One region of the Thauera butanivorans genome, then DNA from elsewhere that is predicted to be linked to it. Evidence: predicted binding sites of a transcription regulator. Region 1 holds the regulator's gene; each other region holds the start of a gene.
What was found. The regulator sigma-54, encoded in region 1, starts transcription at its own class of promoters, with help from an activator protein. The targets are predictions, from matches to a motif close to TGGCACGCTTNCTGCTNA.

Region 1 (7,517 bases):
AGTCCTCGAAGGCTTGCGTGTCCTCGGGCGGAACCTGCATGCCGATCAGCACGCGGCCGTAGTCCGAACCGTGGTTGCGGTAGTGGAACAGCGAGATGTTCCAGTCCGAATGCAGCTTGGAGAGGAAATTCATCAGCGCGCCCGGCCGTTCGGGGAAGACGAAGCGGTAGAGCACTTCGTTCTTGGCCTGCGGCGAGCGGCCGCCGACCATGTAGCGGCCGTGGGTCTTGGCCAGTTCGTCGTCGGTCAGGTCGATCGCCGGCAGTTCGTGGCGTTCGAGCATTTCCACCAGGCGGCCGGCTTCGTTGCGGTTGTGCACCGTGACGCCGACGAAGATGTGGGCCTGCTCGGGGTCGGCGTAGCGATAGTTGAACTCGGTGATGTTGCGGTTGCCCAGCAGGCTGATGAACTTGCGGAATGCACCCGGCCGCTCCGGAATCGTCACTGCCAGCACGGCTTCGCGCTGTTCGCCGAGCTCGGCGCGTTCGGCGACGAAGCGCAGGCGGTCGAAGTTCATGTTGGCGCCGGAGGCGACGGCGACCAGGTTCCTGTCGCGCAGCTTGTGGCGCTTGGCGTATTCCTTGGCACCGGCAATGGCGAGCGCGCCCGAGGGTTCGAGGATCGAGCGGGTGTCCTCGAAGACGTCCTTGATCGCGGCGCAGATGGCGTCGTTGTCGACGACGATCATCTCGTCCACGTACTGCTGGCACAGGCGGAAGGTCTCGGCGCCGACCTGCTTGACCGCGGTGCCGTCGGCGAACAGGCCGACCTGTTCCAGTGCCACGCGCTTGCCGGTGGCGAGCGACTGCGTCATCGCGTCGGCGTCGACGGTCTCGACGCCGATGATCTTCGTCTCCGGGCGCACCCGCTTGACGTAGGCCGCCACGCCGGCGAGCAGTCCGCCGCCGCCGACCGCACAGAAGATGGCATGGATGGGCCTGGCATGGGCGCGCAGGATCTCCATGCCGATCGTGCCCTGGCCGGCGATGACGTCCGGGTCGTCGTAGGGATGGACGAAAGTCAGCTTCTCGCTCTTTTCCAGTTCCTGCGCATGGGCGTAGGCGTCGGAATAGGATTCGCCGGCGAGCACGACTTCGCCGCCGCGCGCCTTGACCGCGTCGATCTTGATCTGGGGCGTGGTGCTGGGCATCACGATGACGGCGCGGGTGCCGAGCCGTGCCGCCGACAAGGCGACGCCTTGGGCGTGGTTGCCGGCCGAGGCGCAGATGACGCCGCGCTTCAGGGCCTGCGGCGACAGCCGCGCCATCTTGTTGTAGGCGCCGCGGATCTTGAAGCTGAACACCGGCTGCATGTCCTCGCGCTTGAGATGGATGCGGTTATGCACGCGCGCGGACAGGTTGGCGGCGAGATCGAGCGGCGTCTCGACGGCGACGTCGTAGACGTGGGCGTTGAGAATGCGCTCGAGGTAATCCGTGGGGGTGCTCATCGAAGGCTCGCGGGGCAGCAAAGCCGTCGAGGTTAGCAGCCGATGCGGCACTGCGGCAATAGCACCGCCGATAGGCCGCTTGCCGGCCGGGGCGTGCTTACGCCGCGCCGTCGCCGTCGGCGGCGCTCATCGCCTGCATCTGGCGGTCGATGAATTCCTGCATCGCGTCGATGCCGCGCAACTGCAGGATGGTCGAGCGCACGGCGGCTTCGAGCAGCACCGCGAGGTTGCGGCCCGCGGCGACGGGCAGCACCACGCGCATGACCTTGACGCCGAGGATGTCCTTCACTTCCTGCTGCACCGGCAGCCGGCTCGGGTCGCCGTCGCCGGGCTGGCGGCGTTCGAGATGGCAGACCAGGCGCAGGCGCATCTTCCGGCGGCAGGCGGTCTCGCCGAAGATGGTGCGGATGTTGAGGATGCCGAGGCCGCGGACTTCGATGAAGTCCTGCAGCATCGGCGGACAGCGGCCCTCCAGCACGGTCGGGGCGATGCGCGAGAACTCGACGACGTCGTCGGCGACCAGGCCGTGGCCGCGCGAGATCAACTCGAGCGCGAGCTCGGATTTCCCCGCGCCGGAGTCGCCGGTGATCAGCACGCCGACGCCGAGCACGTCCATGAAGACGCCGTGCAGCGAGATCTTCTCGGCCAGCTCGCGCGACAGGTAGAGCCGCAGCTGGTCGATGACGCTGGCCGAAGGCTGGGGGGTGGTGAAGAGCGCGACGTCGTGCGCTTCGCAGACGCCGCGGATGATGTTCGACACCGCGCAGCCGTCGGCGACGATGATCGCCGGCGGCTGGCTGGACAGGATCTCGTTGAGGTGGTGGGCGACCTTGTCGGTGGTCTGGCGCTGGGCCCAGGCCAGTTCGGCGGCGCCGACGATCTGCAGCCGGGAAGGATGGATCAGGTTCAGGTGGCCGACGAGGTCGGCCGGCCAGATCCGTTCTTCGGCCACCGCCAGCACGGCATCCAGCCGTCCGCTGACATGGCTGAGCTGAAGGAGCTCCCGTTCAGCCTCGAACAGCCGCGCGACGCTGGTCTGCCTCATTCATCGGCGCCCCAGTTCACGAACAGCTTGTGGATGTGCGCGGCGTCGGGTGCGTCCAGCAGGGCCTCGCGGAATTCGCGGTCGCTGAACATCTGCGCCAGTTCGGACAACAGCTGCAGATGGGTCTCGTTGGCCTGTTCGGGCACCAGCAGCACGAACAGCATGCTGACCGGCTTGCCGTCGGGCGAATCGAACTGAACCGGCGCCGCCAGGCGGAGAAAGGCGCCCGCCGCGTCCTTGAGGCCCTTGATGCGGCCGTGGGGAATGGCGATACCCTGGCCGAGGCCGGTGGAGCCGAGCCGTTCGCGGGCGAACAGGCTGTCGAATACGAGGCTCTGGGCGATGCCTTGGTTGTTCTCGAACAGCAGGCCTGCTTGTTCGAAGACGCGCTTCTTGCTGCTGGCGTCCAGATCGACCACCACGTTCGACAGTGGCAGGAGTTGAGATATCAGGCTCATTCGCTATGGAGCTTGCGCAGCGCCGTTACCGCTGGCGCCACGTTGGGCGACGGGGGTTGGACCGGGGTGCGTTGAAGCCGCGTCTTGATAAACGCGCGCATTATAACCACACCCCGGAAGGAAAGCCGCAAGAGACGATCCACCGGTTCGCCTTCGAAGCGATGACCGCGTTGCCCAGCCTTGCCGTGCAATGAGCACCGTCTGCGGCTTCGCGTCTTGTCCTCGCTTCGAATGCAAGCCGGTATCAGGCCTCGGGCGGCGCCTGGTGCTTCAGGGCTTCGTGGTTGTGGTCGGCCATTTTCTGCTTGTACTTCTGGACCTGGCGATCGAGCTTGTCGGCCATCGCGTCGATGGCGGCGTACAGGTCGGTATCCTCGCTTTCGACGAAAATGTCCTTGCCGCGCACGTGCAGCGTGACTTCGGCCTTCTGCTGCAGCTTTTCGACCGAGAGGATCACCGCCACGCTGGTGACGTTGTCGAAGTGGCGGATGACGCGGTCGAGCTTGGCGCCGACGTAGTCGCGAATGGCCGGCGTGACTTCGACGTGGCGCCCGGTGATGTTGAGATTCATGCTAACTCCTGTTGTTGTCAGATCGATTTGCGCAAACTGACCGGCGGGATATTGAGTGATTCGCGGTATTTCGCGATGGTGCGACGTGCGACCACGATACCCTGCTGGCCCAGAACTTCTGCAATTCGTGCGTCGGACAAGGGTTTCTTCCTGTCCTCTGCGTCCACCAGCTGGCGGATCAGTGCGCGGATTGCCGTTGAGGAAGCTGCTCCGCCGGTGTCGGTGGAAACGTGGCTGCCAAAGAAATACTTGAGTTCGAACACGCCACGCGGTGTCGCCATGTACTTCTGCGTGGTGACGCGTGATACGGTGGATTCGTGCAGCTCGAGCTGGTCTGCGATCTCCCGGAGGGTCAGTGGCCTCATCGCCACGTCACCATGATCGAAGAACTGTCTTTGCTGGTCAACGATGGCCTGGGACACGCGCAGGATGGTGTCGAAGCGCTGCTGCACGTTCTTGATCAGCCAGCGTGCCTCCTGGAGCTGGCCGGTGAGTCCGCCGCCCTGTCCCCTGTTCTGCTGCAGCAGGCTGGCGTACAGGCGATTGACGCGCAGGCGCGGCATCGCCTCCTGGTTCAGGCTCACGCTCCAGCGCCCGCGGACCTTGCGCACGACGACGTCGGGCAGCACGTAGCGCGTTTCGGAAGCCGAGTGGCGCAGGCCGGGATGCGGGTCCAGGCTGCAGATCAGGGCGTGCGCGGCGCGCAGTTCGTCGTCGTTGCAGCCGGTCAGCTTCTTCAGGCGGACGAAGTTGCGTTCGGCCAGCAGTTCGAGGTGCCCGTCGACGATCTCGAGCGCCAGCATCTGGATCGAGCTTTCGGGCATCGCGCGCAGCTGCAGCGCCAGGCACTCCTGCGGCGTGCGGGCGCCGATGCCCGCCGGGTCGAGGTTCTGCACGTGGCGCAGCGCGATCGACAGATCGTCGAGGTCGATCTCGAGCTCGGGCGGCAGCAGTTCGAGCAGTTCCTCGAGCGGCTGGTACAGGTAGCCGTCGTCGTCGAGCGCTTCGATGATGAAGCGCACCAGTGCGCGGTCGAGGTCGTTCAGCGGCGACAGCGCGACCTGCTGGTCGAGGTGTTCGCGCAGCGACAGCTCGGCGGCCTGGATTTCCTGGAAGTCGACGTCGTCGTCATCGTCGCGCTTGGCCGAGGTGCCGGTGCCGACGTTCGACCAGTCGATGCCTTCGTCGCCGCCTTCGCGCTCGGCTGTACCGCCGTTGTCGCCGTCGCCGCCCCCGTCGGTGTCGGCTTCGCGCTGCTGTTCACGCTCGCGCTCGGCCGGCGAGGAACTGGTTGAGGGTTCGAGCCTGGGCGGCGGCTCGTCGAATTCCTCGCGCTCCAGCATCGGATTCTCGAGCAGGAAGCGCTCGATCTCCTGGTTCAGCTCGATCGTCGACAACTGCAGCAGCTTGATCGACTGCTGCAGTTGCGGCGTCAGCGTGAGGTGCTGGGAAAGCTTGAGCTGGAGACTGGGTTTCATCCTGGACTAGAGGCGGAAATGCTCGCCGAGGTAGACCTGGCGGACTTTTTCGTTGGCGATGATCTCGCCCGGCTGGCCGCTGGCGAGCACGCGGCCTTCGCTGATGATGTAGGCGCGGTCGCAGATGCCGAGCGTCTCGCGGACGTTGTGGTCGGTGATCAGCACGCCGATGCCGCGTTCCTTGAGGAAGCGGATGATCTTCTGGATGTCGATCACCGCGATCGGATCGACGCCGGCGAAGGGCTCGTCGAGCAGGATCAGGCGCGGGTCGGTGGCCAGCGCGCGCGCGATCTCGCAGCGGCGGCGCTCGCCGCCCGACAGCGAGATGGCGGTGTTGTCGCGCAGATGGCTGATGCCGAGCTCTTCGAGCAGCTCCTGCAGGCGCTCGTCCACCTGGCGGTTCTCGAGCCCCTGAAGCTCCAGCACGGCGCGGATGTTCTCGGCCACGGTGAGCTTGCGGAACACGCTCATTTCCTGCGGCAGGTAGGACAGGCCCAGCCGCGCCCGGGCGTGGATCGGCAGGTGGGTCAGGTCCTTGCCGTCGAGGCCGATCTGGCCGCCGTCGGCGCGCACCAGGCCGACGATCATGTAGAAGCAGGTGGTCTTGCCGGCGCCGTTGGGGCCGAGCAGGCCGACGACCTCGCCCGAGCCGACTTCGAAACCGACGTCATGTACGACGGTGCGTGCCTTGTAGCGCTTTTGCAGGCCAGCGACCTTAAGCAGACTCATCGTGGGGCTCTTTCAGCAGCTTGCGGATCAGGTCGGGTGCGAAGCCGCGGGTTTGCAGGAAGCGCGCCTGCCGCGCCCATTCGCGGGCATCGGCGGGCGGCGTGGTGAAGCGGCTGCGCAGCACGCTGCGCGCACGCTCCGATTCCGATTCTGCACATTCGCTGGCGATTGCCTCGTCGACCAGGTCACGGTCGAGGCCACGCCGCGCCATTTCGCTGCGCAGGCGGCTGGCGCCGAAGCGCGCCGCCTTGCTGCGCACGAAAGCCTGGGCGAAGCGTTCGTCGGACTGCAGGCCGAGCTCGCCCATGCGTTCGATCACCGCCCGGATCTCGTCCTCGTCGCCGTAGGCCGCGAGCTTCTTCGCCAGTTCGGCGCGAGAGTGGTCGCGGCGGGCGAGGTGGCGCAGGGCGCGTTCGCGCAGGCTCGGTTCAGCCATGGCAGCCGCTGGTGTCCCTGTCAGGCCTCGTCCGCCGCGACGGCCGGGGCTGCGCCGCCCGACGGCATTTCGGGCAGGCTGACGGCGGCACGGACCTTGTTCTCGATCTCGCGTGCCAGCGCCGGGTTGTTGCGCAGGAACTCGCGCGAGTTGTCCTTGCCCTGGCCGATCTTGTCGCCGTTGTAGGAATACCATGCGCCGGACTTGTCGACGATCTTGTGCACCACGCCGAGGTCGATGATCTCGCCTTCGCGCGAGATGCCTTCGCCGTACAGGATGTCGAAGTGCGCTTCCTTGAACGGCGGTGAGACCTTGTTCTTGACGACCTTGACGCGGGTCTCGGAGCCGACCACCTCGTCGCCCTTCTTGATCGTGCCGGTGCGGCGGATGTCCATGCGCACCGAGGCGTAGAACTTCAGCGCGTTGCCGCCGGTGGTGGTCTCGGGGCTGCCGAACATGACGCCGATCTTCATGCGGATCTGGTTGATGAAGATCACCAGCGTGTTGGTGCGCTTGATGTTGGCGGTCAGCTTGCGCAGCGCCTGCGACATCAGGCGGGCCTGCAGGCCGGGCAGCTGGTCGCCCATCTCGCCTTCGATTTCGGCCTTGGGCGTCAGCGCGGCGACCGAGTCGACGACGACGATGTCGACGCCGCCCGAGCGCACCAGCATGTCGGCGATCTCGAGCGCCTGTTCGCCGGTGTCGGGCTGCGAGATCAGCAGGTCCTCGATATTGACGCCGAGCTTCTCGGCGTAGCCGACGTCGAGCGCATGCTCGGCGTCGATGAAGGCGGCGGTACCGCCGAGCTTCTGCATCTCGGCGATGACCTGCAGCGTCAGCGTGGTCTTGCCGGAGGATTCAGGACCGTAGATCTCGACCACGCGGCCGCGCGGCAGGCCGCCGAGGCCGAGTGCGATGTCGAGGCCGAGCGAGCCGGTGGAGACGGTCTGGATGTCGCGCTCGACGTTGCCGTCGCCCATGCGCATGATCGAGCCCTTGCCGAACTGCTTTTCGATCTGCGAGAGCGCGGCGGCGAGTGCCTTGGCCTTGTTGTCGTCCATGAAAACTTTTCCTGAGTGATGGGCGGATTATGGCACAGAGCTTGCAGGGATTTTCGGCGGCGAGCTGTCGCAGCCCTGAACAAGGTCTCTGACGGCGTCAGCTTAGCATCTGTATTTATATACAGCAAATATGTCATGCAATATCCGCGCCAGCCAGTTCGATCAAGCGGCGCAGCGCCTGGATGACGGTCTGGCGCCGCACTGCCTCGCGGTCGCCGGCCAGCTGCAGCGTCTGCACCAGCGTGGCCGCGCCGCGCCGCGCCCAGGCCACGCACACCATGCCGACGGGCTT
Region 2 (7,517 bases), 2.0 Mb from region 1:
CAACGGTCCGCGGTACACGTCCTATCCCACTGCGGATCGCTTCGTCGAGGCATTCAACGCTGATGCCCTCAAGGATTGGCTTGCCAAGCGAGCCATCGGCGGCGTCAGCAAACCTCTCTCATTATACTTCCACATCCCGTTCTGTAACACGATCTGCTACTACTGCGCCTGCAACAAGATCATCACCAAGGATCACGGGCGCTCGGCCAAGTACCTGAAATACCTGGCCAAGGAGATCGAGATGCAGGCCGCCTGTCTGGAGGGCGGCCACCAGGTGACGCAACTGCACCTGGGCGGCGGCACGCCCACCTTCCTGTCGCACGACGAAATGCGGCAGCTGATGGCTTCGGTGCGCGAGCATTTCACGCTGGTGCCGAATGGCGAATATTCCATCGAGGTCGACCCGCGCAAGGTGGATTTCGACACCGTCGCGCTGCTGGCCGAACTCGGCTTCAACCGCATGAGCGTCGGCGTGCAGGACTTCGCCGAAGACGTCCAGCGGGCAGTCAACCGCATCCAGAGCTTCGAGGAAACCAAGCTCGTCATCGATGCCGCGCGCGCCAACGGCTTCAAGTCGGTGAGCATGGACCTGATCTACGGCCTGCCCAGGCAGAACGTCATCAGCTTCAACCGCACGCTCGAACAGGTGCTGGAGATCTCGCCCGACCGCGTCTCGCTCTACAGCTATGCGCACCTGCCGGGCCTGTTCAAGCCGCAGCGCCGCATCTCGCAGGACGACATGCCCACCGCCGACACCAAGCTGCAGTTGCTGCAGCTCGGCATCCGCCGCCTGACCGAAGCGGGCTACGTCTATATCGGCATGGACCACTTCGCCAAGCCCGACGACGAACTGACCGTCGCCCAGCGCCAGGGCCGGCTGCACCGCAACTTCCAGGGCTACTCGACCCAGGCCGAATGCGACCTGCTGGCCTTCGGCGTGTCGGCGATCGGCAAGATCGGCCCGGTGTATGCGCAGAACGTCAAGACGCTCGACGACTACTACGATGCCCTCGACCGCGACGAACTGCCGGTGCTGCGCGGCATCGAGCTGAACGCGGACGACCTGCTGCGGCGCTCGATCATCCAGGCGCTGATGTGCCACTTCGAGCTGTCGATGCAGTCGATCGAGATCGCCCACCTGATCGATTTCCGCGAGTATTTCGCCAGCGAGCTCGCCGATCTGCAGGAGATGCAGAAGGCCGGCCTGGTCAGGATCGACGGCGACTGGATCAGCGTCGAGCCAGCCGGCCGCCTGCTGGTGCGCGGCATCGCCATGGTGTTCGACCGCTACCTGCGTGCAGACCGCGAACGCGCGCGCTACTCGCGCGTGATCTGAGCGACGGGCAGGGGGGGCTCTGCCTGACGGGCGAGCCCGCCTGCGGCACCGCGCCGCAGCAGCGTGCGTGCCGGGGGCGTAGAATAGGCAGCTTTTCTCCCTGGCCCTCTTACCGGTCCTGTTTCGACCATGCCCGAAACCGGCTACTTCGCCGTCTTCCTGATCGGCCTGCTCGGCGGCACGCACTGCGTGTCGATGTGCGGCGGCATCGTCGGCGCGCTCACCGCCCAGGTGCAGCTGCCCGGCCGCAGGCCGCAATGGCCGCTGCACCTGGCCTACAGCGTAGGCCGCATCACCACCTACACCGCGCTGGGCGGCGTGGTGGGCGCGCTGGGTTCGGTCGGCATGCTGTACGACGGCATGCTGCCGGTGCAGATGGGCCTGTACGTGCTCGCCAACCTGATGCTGATCGCGCTCGGCCTCTATCTCACCGGCTTCACCCGCCTGCTGGTGCCGGTCGAGCGTGCCGGCCACGTGCTGTGGCGCCGCATCCAGCCCGCGACACGGCATTTCCTGCCGGCGCGCTCGGTCAAGCAGGCGCTGCCGCTGGGCCTGCTGTGGGGTTTCATCCCCTGTGGCCTGACCTATTCCATCCTGGCGACTGCGCTCGTCACCGGCTCCGGCGTGCGCGGTGCGGGGCTGATGCTCGCCTTCGGCCTCGGAACGCTGCCCAACCTGCTGCTGGCCGGCATGCTGTTCAAGCGTTTCCGTGATTTCACCCGCAATTCCAAGGTGCGTTTCGCCTCCGGCCTACTGGTGCTGGGCTTCGGCGTGTTCGGCCTGATCCACGCGCCCACGCTGGGCGGCGCGCTGTGGGAGGGCGTGGTCTGCCTGACCTGATGCCCCGGCTTTCGTGTTGCCGGAGCGGCTTCGAAGGCGATGATGCAGTGCAAGACAAGCGGATTTCCCCCTATAATCCGCGCACAATTTTCCACGGGAGGGAATCATGGGTTTCGATCTGGTCAGCGCCGGCAAGGACGTGCCGAACGACATCAACGTCATCATCGAGATCTCCGCGCAGGGCGATCCGATCAAGTTCGAAGTAGACAAGGACAGCGGCGCCGTCTTCGTCGACCGCTTCATGGGCACGTCGATGCGTTATCCGCTGAACTACGGCTACGTGCCGCACACCATTGCCGGCGACGGCGATCCGGTGGACGTGCTGGTCGTGACCCCCTTCCCGCTGGCTCCCGGTGTCGTCATCCGCTGCCGTCCGGTCGGCGTGCTGAAGATGGAAGACGAAAGCGGCGTCGATGCCAAGGTCGTGGCCGTGCCGGTGTCCAAGCTGACCCCGCTGTACGACAAGGTCCAGACCACCGACGACCTGCCCGAGCTGCTGATGAAGCAGACCGTGCATTTCTTCGAGCACTACAAGGATCTGGAACCCGGCAAGTGGGTCAAGGTCGTGGGCTGGGGTTCCGTCGAAGAGGCGAAGAAGGAAATCGTCGACGGCCTGGCTGCCGCCAAGAAGTAAGCCGCCCTGTAGTTTCCGGAATACCGGAAACGCCCCTGCGCTCGCCATTGCATGGCAGCAAGCGCAGGGGCGTTTTTCCGTTCAGGCCGGCTCGGTGGCATGGCACGCGAGCAGCCGGCCGACCCGTGATCGATGTCCGGCCTGCCGGGCAAGGGCCCGGGATTCCAGCGCCGTGCCTTAGCCGGCCTGCTTCTTGATCCGATAGTTGAGCTGTGGCCGCGTCATGCCAAGCAGACGGGCGGCGGCGGCCAGATTGCCATTGGCCTGGTCCACTGCGCGATTCAGCAGGTTTTGCTCGAATGCTTCCAGCGAAACGCCGGATGCCAGTACGGCTGCGACCAGATCCTGGGGCGGCCGGTGCGCCGCCTCGAGTTCGCCCCGGGCGCTGAGTGCATGCTCCTGGCTGTCATCGGGCAGGGCGCCGATGAACAGGTGTTCGATTTCGATCAGGCCATTCTGCGGGGCCAGAATGGCTCCGCGTTCGAGGACATTCTCCAGTTCGCGGACGTTGCCGGGCCAGGAGTGCAGCTTCAGCGCGTGCATGGCCTTGTCGCTGATCCCGGCGATGCGCTTGCCGTGCAGCGTCTCGAAGCGGCGGACCAGGGCATCGACGAGGGCCGGAATGTCGCCGGGGCGCTCGCGCAGCGGCGGAATCGTCACCGGATAGACGTTGAGGCGATAGTACAGGTCGCGCCGGAACGTGCCGGCACTGACGGCCTTCTGCAGATCGACATTGGTGGCGGCGACCAGCCGGACGTTGATCTTGCGCGTGCGCTCGTCGCCGAGCCGCTCGATTTCGCCTTCCTGAAGCACGCGCAGCAGCTTTGCCTGCGCGGGGAGGGGCAATTCACCCACTTCGTCGAGAAAGAGCGTGCCGCCATGAGCCCGTTCGAACTTGCCCGCGCGCGAGGCGTGAGCGCCCGTGAAGGCGCCGCGCTCCACGCCGAACAGCTCCGATTCGATCAGTTCGTCGGGCAGGGCTGCGCAATTGACCGCGACGAAGGGGGCATCCTTGCGTGCGCTCATCTCGTGCAGCGTTCTCGCGAAGCGTTCCTTGCCGACGCCGGTTTCACCGAGCAGCAGGACCGAGACGCTGGTCGAGGCAGCGCGGCTGATCAGGTCGTAGGCATGGAGAAAGGATGAACTGCTGCCGATGAGATCGGGTGTCTTGCGCGGGCAGGCGATCGTGTGGCGCATCGCCTCGATTTCCTCGCGCAGTTCGAGCAGGCGTCCGACGATCGAATCGGCTTCGAAATAAGGCCTGAGCTCGTCGGCATCGGGCCATTCCTCGGCGGGTTTGCCGACGATCCTGCAGTTTTCGCAGCCCGTCGCTGCACATTGGGTTTCCTTGAACAGGATGAAGCGCCCCATGAAGGCGCTGGTATAGCCCGAGGCGTAGCCGATCATCATCCAGCACACGGGTTGATCCACTTCCCCGAAGGCCTGGGCGTGGGCCTCGGCTTCCCAGGCATCGTGCCACAGAAATTCAGCGTAGAAAGTGTTGCCCTGCATGTCGAATTCCAGGCGCACCGGTTCGACGCGCGCACATCCTTCGAGCATGTGCAGTTGCGGCCTGACGACGAATGCATCGGCGGGATCGCGTGCCTGGCGCGTCTTGCGCGCAAGCTCCGCGTCGCGCATGCCGGAGGCGAAACCCATCCGTGTAAGGATGCGGCGTGCCTGCTGCTGGCCGACGGAGCCGATCAGTTCCTTGCGCAGTTCGGACATCGCGCCCACATGCAGCAGCAGCATGCGGTGCTCGCTCAGCCAGATATGCCCGTCTTCGGGCGCGAACCGGAGCAGGCTGCGCAGGTCTGCGCTCTCCGGGTATTGGATGGTGGTCACGGATCTCCTCCAGATTGGCGTCACCTCCGCTCTGCCGGCGGCTGGCTCTCCCGGACCCTCGGTACCGTCCGGACACCGGACGAAGCTTAAACGAGTGCTTGTGCCGGGGGGCAGGGAAAACACGATCATAGATAGAATCTCGAGAAAAATAAATGGATGGCATGATTCTTGTATCTGCCGCCATGAGCCGCCGGTCGTGCGGACGAATTGCCGATCGACGGCAAGCACATCGAAAGAGGAGACAGCCCGGATGAGACAGAGATTTGTGGTGGCGATCGAAGGTTGCGGCGAAAGACTCAGCTGCGCGGACAGCGACAACGTGTTGTGTGCCATGGAAGCCCTTGGCCGCAAGGGCATCCCGGTGGGCTGCCGGGGCGGCGGCTGCGGCGTGTGCAAGGTCAGGGTGATGCAGGGGCGCTACCACACGCGCCGCATGAGCCGTAGCTGCGTATCCGAAGCGGAAGAGGCCGCGGGTGTGGTACTGGCCTGCAAGCTTTTTCCCGACAGCGACCTGAGGATCGAGGTGGTCGGCAAGATGGCCAGGGCAGTGTGCGCCGGGGTGGCGAAATGACTGGATGAGTGCCTGAGCGGGCAGGCGGTGCGGCGGGCCGGAAGACGGATGTCTCCGGCCCGTCTTGCTTTCCGGCCGGGATGCTGCATGGCAATAAATCGAATGAATCAAATGATCTATCAAATCAATGAATTGATCATTTGGTGAAGCGCCAGGCAATGGGCGAAGCACGAAGAAATATCGAGATAAACAGTAATCAACATGAAATCTCACGATTTTGCGAGATTGGCACGGAAGTTGTTAATGATGGCTCTGTCGCGATCCCGCATTGATCAAACCGGAGGAGGGGAAGGATATGAAGGATGCCGAGCCTGCGATCGACATCGGCCGGAAGTTCGTGCGCCTCATCGAGCGCAGGCCGGATGGATTCGTCGAGTTCGAGTTCGCCGTCGGCGATCCCGGGCTCTACGCCGAGCTGCTGCTTCCGGCTGAAGCCTACGAATCGTTTTGCCGGGCCAACGACGTCGCTTTTCTGGCGCCCCGGGAAGGGGAATGCGCGGAAGAGGCCGAAGACTGGAACTGGAACCTGCACCAAGCCACGCATCAGCGCTTTCGCTGACTGCGGCCATACAAGCAAAAGGAGGAGCGTCCATGCAGATCGATCTGCGCACCGTGACCATCAAGCCCTTGCGGCACACGTTCGACAACATCGCCCGGCGCATCGGTGCGGACAAGCCGGCATCCCGCTACCAGGAAGGCACGCTGGACATGCAGCAGGAGGCGAACTACCACTATCGCCCGACCTGGGATCCCGATCACCTGATCTACGACCGTGACCGGAGCGCGATCAGGATGGCCGACTGGTACAGCTTCAAGGACCCGCGCCAGTTCTACTACGGTGCCTACACCATTGCCCGGGCCAAGCAGCAGGACACCGCCGAGGCCAATTTCGATTTCGTCGAGAACCGGGGCCTGGCCGCGACGCTGCCGGACGAAATCCGCGACACCGTGCTGGCGCTGCTGATTCCGCTGCGGCATGTGGCCTGGGGCGCCAACATGAACAATGCCGCCGTCTGTGCCTATGGCTACGGCACGGCTTTCACCCAGCCCTGCATCTACCACGCGATGGACCAGCTCGGCATCGCCCAGTACCTGACCCGCGTCGGCCTGCTGCTGGGCGACGTGGATTCGCTCGATGCCGCCAAGCAGGCGTGGATGGAGGACGACACCTGGCAAGGGCTGCGCCGCTACGTCGAGGACACCCTGGTGCTGCGCGACCCGTTCGAGCTGTTCGTGGCGCAGAACGTGGCGCTCGACGGCCTGCTGTATCCGCTGGTGTACGAAACGATCATCGACGACGTGCTCTCGGCCAAGGGCGGCACGCCGGTGGCGATGCTGACCCAGTTCATGACCGACTGGCATGCCGAGACCCGCAAATGGATCGACGCCACGGTCAAGACCGCCGCCGCCGAATCGGCCGGGAACAAGACCGTCCTCGCCGACTGGATCGTGCAGTGGCGCGACCGTGCGGCGGCGGCGCTGCTGCCCGTGTTGCGCATCGCCCTCGGCGAGCGTGCCGACGAACTGACCACCGAAATCGTCCAGCAATTCAACGCACGCATGGCCAAGGCCGGCGTGCCCCTCTGAGGAATTTCCCGATGTCCACCGTATTCATCGCGCTGCAGACCAACGAAGAGACCCGCCAGGTCATCGAGGCCATCGTGCAGGACAATCCCGATGCCGTCGTCAATGAGCAGCCCGCGATGGTGAAGATCGATGCCCAGGACAGGCTGGTCATCCGCCGCGAGACGATCGAGGAGCTGATCGGCCGCCCGTTCGACCTGCAGGAGCTGCAGGTCAATCTGATCACCATGACCGGCAACCTCGACCAGACCGACGACGAGATGGTCCTTTACTGGAACGCCTGAACCGGCACGCCAAGGAGACACGAACCATGGATATGCAAGTCGCCAAGAAGAAACTCGGCCTCAAGGAGCGCTACGCGGTGATGACCCGCGGCCTCGACTGGACGCCCTCCTACCAGAAGATGGAGGACATCTACCCCTACGTCGCCTACGAGGGGATCAAGATCCACGACTGGGACAAATGGGAGGATCCGTTCCGCCTGACGATGGACGCCTACTGGAAGTACCAGGCCGAGAAGGAGCGCAAGCTCTACGCGATCATCGACGCCTTCAACCAGAACAACGGCCACCTCAACGTCACCGACGCGCGCTACATCAACGCCGTCAAGCTGTTCATCAGCGGCATCAGCCCGCTCGAATACGTCGCCCATCGCGGCTTCGCCCATGCCGGCCGCGCCTTCCCCGGGCCGGGGCCGCGCGTCGCCT
Region 3 (7,517 bases), 1.2 Mb from region 1:
GTCGACACGTCGCAGCAAGGCCTGATGCAAAAAGGGCGGCTCCCGCGAGGAAAGCCGCCCTTTTCGTTCCTGCAGGTGCGTGTTCAGGACACGGCGAGCATGCGGTCGAGGGCGATGCGGGCCAGTTCGGCCTCGTGTTCCGGCACCTTGATCTGGTTGACGACCTTGCCGTCGGCGAGGTTTTCCAGCGTCCAGGCAAGGTGCTGCGGGTCGATGCGCTGCATGGTCGAGCACATGCACACCGTCGGCGCCATGAACTGGACGTGCTTGCCTTGCGGCTTCATTTCCTCGGCCAGCCGGCTGACGAGGTTCAGTTCGGTGCCCACCAGCCAGCGCGTGCCTTCGGGCGCGGCGGTGATGGTGTTGATGATGTACTCGGTCGAGCCGACATAGTCGGACTTGCGGCACACGTCGAGGCTGCTTTCGGGGTGCGAGATCACCAGGCCGCCCGGGTTCTTCTCGCGCCAGCGGTCGATATGCACCGGCTGGAACATCTGGTGCACCGAGCAGTGTCCCTTCCACAGCAGGATCTTCGCGCTGCGGATCTGCTCGGGCGTGAGGCCGCCGTATTCGAGGTCGGGATCCCACACCACCATTTCGTCGAGCGGGATGCCTTTCTTGAAGCCGGTCCAGCGGCCGAGGTGCTGGTCGGGGAAGAACAGCACCTTCTCGCGCTTGGCGAAGGCCCAGTCGAGGATGGTGGGCGCGTTGGTCGAGGTGCAGACGATGCCACCGTGCTCGCCGCAGAAGGCTTTCAGGTCGGCGGCGGAGTTGATGTAGGTGACCGGCGTGATCAGTTCGTCGGGCTTGTCCAGCACTTCGGCAAGCTCGCGCCAGCAGCGCTCGACCTTGGCCAGGTTGGCCATGTCGGCCATCGAACAGCCGGCGGCGAGGTCGGGCAGGATGGCGACCTGGCTTGGCTTGGACAGGATGTCGGCGACTTCGGCCATGAAGTGCACGCCGCAGAAGACGATGTACTCGGCTTCGGTCTGCGAGGCCAGGCGGGCCAGCTTGAGCGAATCTCCGGTGAGGTCGGCGTGCTGGTAGACGTCGGCACGCTGGTAGTGGTGGCACAGCAGCACCGCGCGATCGCCGAGGCGGGCGCGGGCGGCACGGATGCGCTCCTGCGCCTCGTCGTCGGCGAGCGCGTTGAAGCGGTCGAAGCTGATGGTGGCTACTTGCATGATGCGGGTCCGGTTCCTGTAGGAAGGGATGCAGGCCTGTCGGCCTTCGTGACTCGGAGCAGCCTCGCCCGGAGGGGTTCCGGTGGCGGGCGCCCGGATTGTAAGGAAAAGCTCAGCCCTGCCGCCAGGGCAGGCCGGCATGGCGCCAGCCGCCTACCCTGTTGCGCTGGCCGTTGGCGTCCTTGTCGCCTTCGAAGCCTTCGAGCACGTTGTAGCAGTTGCTGTAGCCGGCTTCGACCGCCACGCGGGCGGCATCGTCGGAGCGGCCGCCGGAGCGGCACAGGAACATCACCAGCGCCTCGGCATCGACCTGGTGCTTGAGCTGATTGACGAAATTGGCATTGCGCTGCATACCGGGCCAGGACAGCCACTCGATCTCGACCGCTCCGGGCACCCGTCCGACCCAGTCGAGCTCGGCACGCGTGCGCACGTCGACCAGCCTGGCGCCCGGCGCGAGCTGCAGCACCTGCCAAGCTTCGGCCGGCGTCAGCGCACCCTGGTAGGGCAGTTCGAGGTCTGCGGCGCGCTGGCGGGCCAGCGCCAGCAGGTCGGACAGGGTTCCCATGCGAGCATCCGTCTAGAATCGTGTATCGCGCGAAGTATAGCGCGTCCTTCCCAGGCTCCCGCATGAACCACGCTCATCCGCACCCGCCCACAGCCCGCGCACCGTTGCCGCCGAACGGCGACGAGGCCGTGCGCAGCCGGGGCATCCAGCGCACCACGCTGATCGCCATTGCCACCAACGCGCTGCTTTCGCTCGCGCAGATCACCGTCGGCCTGTTCGCCAATGCCTTCAGCCTGGTGGCGGATGCGGCCCACACGCTGTCCGATCTGGTCACCGACGTGCTGGTACTGTTCGCCGGCCGCCGCGGCGCCGACCCGGCCGACAGCAACCACCCTTACGGCCACGGCCGCATCGAAACGGTCATGACAATGCTGCTCGGCGCCGTGCTCGCGGCAGTCGGCATCGGTTTCCTGTGGAGCTCGGGGCTGCGCCTGCAGCACATGGACGCCTTGCCGGACCTGCATCCGGCCGCCCTCGCGATGGCATTGCTGACCCTGGCCGCCAAGGAAGGCCTGTTCCGCTACACGCTGGCCGCCGCGCGGCGGCTGAAGGCGCCGCTGCTGGAAGCCAACGCCTGGCATGCGCGCTCGGACGCGGCATCATCGCTGGTGGTGGCGATCGGCATCGGCGGCAGCCTGGCGGGCTACCCTTTCCTCGAGCCGCTGGCCGCCGCGCTGGTGGGCTTCCTGATCGTGGGCATGGGGGTCCGCCTGGCCTGGAAGGCCATCCGGGAACTGATCGATACCGGCTTGTCGGAAGACGAACTGGCGCGCATCCGGGAAACCATCGAAGCGACGCCCGGCGTCATCGGCCTGCACGACATGCGCACACGGCGCATGGCCGGCCGGGTGCTGTGCGACGCCCACGTGCAGGTCGAACCGCGGCTGACGGTATCCGAAGGCCATCGGGTGTCGGACGAGGTTTACCTTCACGTGCGCGCGGCCCACCCCGAAATACAGGACATGCTGGTGCATATCGACCCCGAGGACGACGGCGGTCCACGGGCGATGCCTGCCGGCCCGCTGCCCGCGCGCAAGGACGTCGCCGCCGCGATCGGCCAGTTGCTCGGCATCGGGCCCGGCAGCGATGCCCCCGCCCCCCTGCGGATACAGATCCACTACCTGGGCAAGCGGATCGACGTCGAGGTGCTGCTGCCTGCCGCCGTGCCTGCCGGGCAACTGGAAGCGCTTCGCCGGCGCACCGAAGCCTGGCTGGAAGCACATGCCGAATACCGTTCGATCCGCTTCTTTCAGCAAATCGCACCATGATGGTGCATGTGGCGTGAATCAGGCACTGCCATGGTGCATTCCCCTGGCGGGATGGCACCGCCATTGCGCATCAGCCCTTGTGGCACAATGAGCCGCGGACAGGAATTATGCCTGGCACGCTTGATGCTTACTCGAACGACGAATTCCCGCTCACGGGTCCAGTACCGGTGTGCAAACCACTACGCAACCAACGCCTCATCTCATCAGGAGTGAACATGAACGCCCAAGACGTCATGAAGATGATCCAGGAAAACGAAGTCCGCTTCGTGGATCTGCGCTTCACCGATACCCGCGGCAAGGAACACCACGTCGGCCTGCCGGTTTCCGCTTTCGAGGAAGAGCACTTCGAGCACGGCCACCCCTTCGACGGCTCCTCGCTGGCCGGCTGGAAGGGCATCCAGGCTTCGGACATGATCCTGATGCCGGAACCCGCGTCCGCCTACATCGACCCCTTCTTCGACGAAACCACGCTGGTGGTGACCTGCGACGTCATCGAGCCGTCCGACGGCAAGGGCTACGACCGCGACCCGCGCTCGATCGCCAAGCGCGCCGAGGCCTACCTGAAGAGCACCGGCATCGGCGACACCGCCTTCTTCGGCCCCGAGCCCGAGTTCTTCATCTTCGACTCGGTCGAATGGTCGGTCGACATGTCCGGCGTCTACAGCAAGATCATCTCGGAAGAGGCCGCCTGGTCCACCGCCGACAAGTTCGAAGGCGGCAACACCGGCCACCGTCCGCGCGTCAAGGGCGGCTACTTCCCGGTGCCGCCGGTCGATAGCCTGAACGACATCCGCGCCGCCATGGTGCTGGCACTCGAAGCCTGCGGCGTACCGGTCGAAGTGCATCACCACGAAGTCGCCAATGCCGGCCAGTGCGAGATCGGCACCAAGTTCAGCACGCTGACCAAGCGCGCCGACTGGACCCAGGTGCTGAAGTACATCGTGCACAACGTCGCCCACCAGTACGGCAAGACCGCGACCTTCATGCCCAAGCCCATCGTCGGCGACAACGGCTCCGGCATGCACGTGCACCAGTCGATCTGGAAGGACGGCCAGAACCTGTTCGCCGGCAACGGCTACGCCGGCCTGTCGGAAACCGCGCTGTACTACATCGGCGGCATCATCAAGCACGCCCGCGCGCTGAACGCGATCACCAACCCGGGCACGAACTCGTACAAGCGCCTGGTGCCGCACTACGAGGCGCCGACCAAGCTGGCCTACTCGGCCCGCAACCGTTCGGCTTCGATCCGCATCCCCTACGTCGCCAACCCGAAGGGCCGCCGCATCGAGGCGCGCTTCCCGGACCCGCTGGCCAACCCCTACCTGTGCTTTGCCGCGCTGCTGATGGCGGGCCTGGACGGCATCCAGAACAAGATCCACCCGGGCGATCCGGCCGACAAGAACCTGTACGACCTGCCGCCGGAAGAAGACGCGCTGATCCCGACCGTGTGCACCAGCCTCGACCAGGCGCTGGACTACCTCGACAAGGACCGCGAGTTCCTGACCCGCGGCGGCGTGTTCTCCAACGACTTCATCGACGCCTACATCGAGCTGAAGATGGAGGAAGTCAACCGCATGCGCGTCACCACCCACCCGGTGGAATTCGACATGTACTATAGCCTCTGACCCGAGGACTACTGCACAAGCCGGAGAGGACGGGCATTGCCCGTCCTTTTTTTATGGGGTCTAATCGAGCCACCATTCCATCAGAATGGCGCCGGTCCGACCCCGTCCGGCGCAGCGAACCGACGAACACCAGCATGCGCCTGCTTCGAATCCTCCCGCTGACCCTGCTGCTCCACACCGCCCTGCCCGCCCAGGCAGCGGTCTACAAGTGCATCGACGCCGAAGGCCGCGTGACCTACACCAACGACCCCAGCGCAGCGCGCGGCTGTACCGCGCTCGATACCGGCCAGTCGGTATCGACCGTGCCTGCCCCGGTGCGCCGCCCGGCGACGACGCCGGGCACCACGCCGTCCTCCTCGCCGTCGAACTTCCCCCGGGTCAGCCCCGACGACCAGCGCGCCCGCGACGACAGCCGCCGCCAGGTGCTGCAGTCCGAGCTGGAAAACGAGGAAACCGCGCTGGCGGCAGCCGAAGCCGCGCTGGCCGAACAGGAATCGATCCGCCTCGGCGACGAACGCAACTACCAGAAAGTGCTCGACCGCCTGCAGCCGTACAAGGACAAGGTCGAGCTGCACAAGCGCAACATCGAAGCCCTGCGCCGGGAGATTTCCGGCCTGCGGTGAGCCGGCGAAACGCCGCGCCACGGCTGGCTGCGCCATGAGGGTTTTCTGGCGCGTATCTTGCGTGTCACCCTGGAGACAAACAGGACGCGCACATGCCGAAGCATCCTCCCCCCATCGTCACCGGCCCTTTCGCCGGCCTCGAACTGCTGTCGTCGGCCGTCGTGCTGATCGATGAAAGGCTGGTCATCCGCTACATCAATCCCGGCGCCGAGAACCTGTTCGCGATCAGCCGGCGCAAGCTGCTGGAGCAACCCCTGAGCCGCCTGCTCGGCACGCCGCCCGGGCTCGGCTCGGCGCTGGAAAACGCCCTCCACACCAACTGGAGCTACACCGGCCAGGACATCACGATCTCGCGCGGCAACGCGGAGCCGATCCGGCTCGACTGCACCGTCAGCCCGGTCGAGACCGACGGCGTCCGCCTGCTGCTGGAATTCCGCCCGATCGACGCCCAGCTGCGCGTGGCGCGCGAAGAGCAGTTGCTGCAGCAGCAACAGGCCAACCGCGAACTGATCCGCAACCTGGCGCACGAGATCAAGAATCCGCTGGGCGGCATCCGCGGCTCGGCACAGCTGCTGCAGCACGAACTGGACGATCCGCAACTGCGCGAATTCACCGAAGTCATCATCGCCGAAGCCGACCGCCTGCAGGGCCTGATGAACCGGCTGCTGAACTCGCACTCGATGATGCGGCCGGCACCGCTGAACATCCACGACGTGCTCGAACGCGTGCGCCGCCTGATCCTGGCCGAATTCCCGGCGCTCGAGATCCGGCGCGACTACGACCTGAGCCTGCCCGACATCACCGCCGACCGCGAACAGCTGATCCAGGCCATCCTGAACATCGTGCGCAACGCCGCCCAGGCGCTGGAGGGGGCGGGCGAGATCCATCTGCGCAGCCGGGTGGCCCGCCAGGTCACGCTGGCCAAGCGGCGCTACAAGCTGGCACTGGAATTGCAAGTGATCGACAACGGCCCCGGCATTCCGGCGGAGATCCACGACAAGATCTTCTATCCGCTGATCTCGGGCCGGGAAGGTGGCAGCGGCCTGGGCCTGTCGCTGGCCCAGAGCTTCATCGAGCAACATCAGGGCATGATCGAGGTGGATAGCCGTCCGGGGCGCACCTGCTTCACGATCCTGCTGCCGATCTCCGATCGTGCGCTGGCCGCCGGCAGCGCACCAGAATAGTGCATACGACATGAACAAAGTCTGGATCATCGACGACGATCGCTCCATCCGCTGGGTCCTCGAGAAGGCATTGAGCCGCGAGGACATCCCCCATCGCAGCTTCAGCTCCGCCAGCGAGGCGCTGGAAGAGCTCGACCGCAGCGGCCAGCCGCCTGCGGTGATGCTGTCCGACATCCGCATGCCGGGCGAATCAGGCCTTGACCTGCTGCAGAAGGTCAAGGAGCGCCATGCCCAGCTGCCGGTCATCATCATGACCGCCTACTCCGACCTCGACAGCGCGGTGTCGGCCTTCCAGGGCGGCGCCTTCGAATACCTGCCCAAGCCCTTCGACGTCGATCAGGCGGTGACGCTGGTCAGGCGCGCACTGGAACAGGGCATGCCCGAGAAGAGCGGCTCGGAGGAGTCCGCGCTCGCGCCCGAGATCCTCGGCCAGGCGCCGGCCATGCAGGAAGTGTTCCGCGCCATCGGCCGCCTCGCACAGTCTCACGCCACGGTGCTGATCAACGGCGAATCCGGCAGCGGCAAGGAACTGGTGGCACGCGCGCTGCACCGCCACAGTCCGCGGCGCGACGCGCCCTTCATCGCCATCAACACCGCGGCGATTCCGCGCGACCTGCTCGAATCCGAACTGTTCGGCCACGAGCGCGGCGCCTTCACCGGTGCCGCCGCCCAGCGCCGCGGCCGCTTCGAACAGGCCGACGGCGGCACGCTGTTCCTCGACGAAATCGGCGACATGCCGGCCGAACTGCAGACCCGCCTGCTGCGCGTGCTGTCCGACGGCCATTTCTACCGCGTCGGCGGCCAGCAGCCGATCCGCGCCAACGTCCGCGTGATTGCCGCCACCCACCAGGACCTCGAGGAACGGGTGCGCCAGAACCTGTTCCGCGAAGACCTCTTCCACCGCCTCAACGTCATCCGCCTGCGCCTGCCGCCGCTGCGCGAACGGCGCGAGGACATCCCGCTGCTGGTGCGCCACTTCCTGCAGAAGAGCGCGCAGGAGCTCGGCGTCGAGCGCAAGAGCATCTCGGACGCGGCGATCGAGTACCTGCAGTCGCAGCCTTTTCCCGG

Region 2: ACNQFN_RS16295 (phenol hydroxylase subunit) is a predicted target of sigma-54. The motif match lies at 5,453-5,470, and genes of this name have one in related genera.
Region 3: glnA (type I glutamate--ammonia ligase) is a predicted target of sigma-54. The motif match lies at 3,130-3,147, and genes of this name have one in related genera.

The regions. Positions count from the first base shown of each region.
Region 1 covers NZ_CP183038.1:695,492-703,008, forward strand. Annotated here, with positions in the region: gene ilvA (threonine ammonia-lyase, biosynthetic) at 1-1,447, opposite strand, end outside; gene hprK (HPr(Ser) kinase/phosphatase) at 1,545-2,492, opposite strand; gene ptsN (PTS IIA-like nitrogen regulatory protein PtsN) at 2,489-2,950, opposite strand; gene hpf (ribosome hibernation-promoting factor, HPF/YfiA family) at 3,195-3,521, opposite strand; gene ACNQFN_RS03390 (RNA polymerase factor sigma-54) at 3,539-4,999, opposite strand; gene lptB (LPS export ABC transporter ATP-binding protein) at 5,006-5,728, opposite strand; gene recX (recombination regulator RecX) at 5,715-6,164, opposite strand; gene recA (recombinase RecA) at 6,185-7,225, opposite strand; gene ACNQFN_RS03410 (CinA family protein) at 7,359-7,517, opposite strand, start outside.
Region 2 covers NZ_CP183038.1:3,362,769-3,370,285, reverse strand. Annotated here, with positions in the region: gene hemN (oxygen-independent coproporphyrinogen III oxidase) at 1-1,336, shown strand, start outside; gene ACNQFN_RS16315 (sulfite exporter TauE/SafE family protein) at 1,466-2,176, shown strand; gene ppa (inorganic diphosphatase) at 2,283-2,810, shown strand; gene ACNQFN_RS16305 (sigma 54-interacting transcriptional regulator) at 2,988-4,655, opposite strand; gene ACNQFN_RS16300 (2Fe-2S iron-sulfur cluster-binding protein) at 4,906-5,226, shown strand; gene ACNQFN_RS16295 (phenol hydroxylase subunit) at 5,522-5,785, shown strand; gene ACNQFN_RS16290 (aromatic/alkene monooxygenase hydroxylase subunit beta) at 5,818-6,813, shown strand; gene ACNQFN_RS16285 (MmoB/DmpM family protein) at 6,825-7,094, shown strand; gene ACNQFN_RS16280 (aromatic/alkene/methane monooxygenase hydroxylase/oxygenase subunit alpha) at 7,121-7,517, shown strand, end outside.
Region 3 covers NZ_CP183038.1:4,156,026-4,163,542, forward strand. Annotated here, with positions in the region: gene nadA (quinolinate synthase NadA) at 84-1,184, opposite strand; gene ACNQFN_RS20155 (rhodanese-like domain-containing protein) at 1,297-1,749, opposite strand; gene ACNQFN_RS20160 (cation diffusion facilitator family transporter) at 1,812-3,017, shown strand; gene glnA (type I glutamate--ammonia ligase) at 3,233-4,642, shown strand; gene ACNQFN_RS20170 (DUF4124 domain-containing protein) at 4,777-5,265, shown strand; gene glnL (nitrogen regulation protein NR(II)) at 5,358-6,449, shown strand; gene ntrC (nitrogen regulation protein NR(I)) at 6,460-7,517, shown strand, end outside.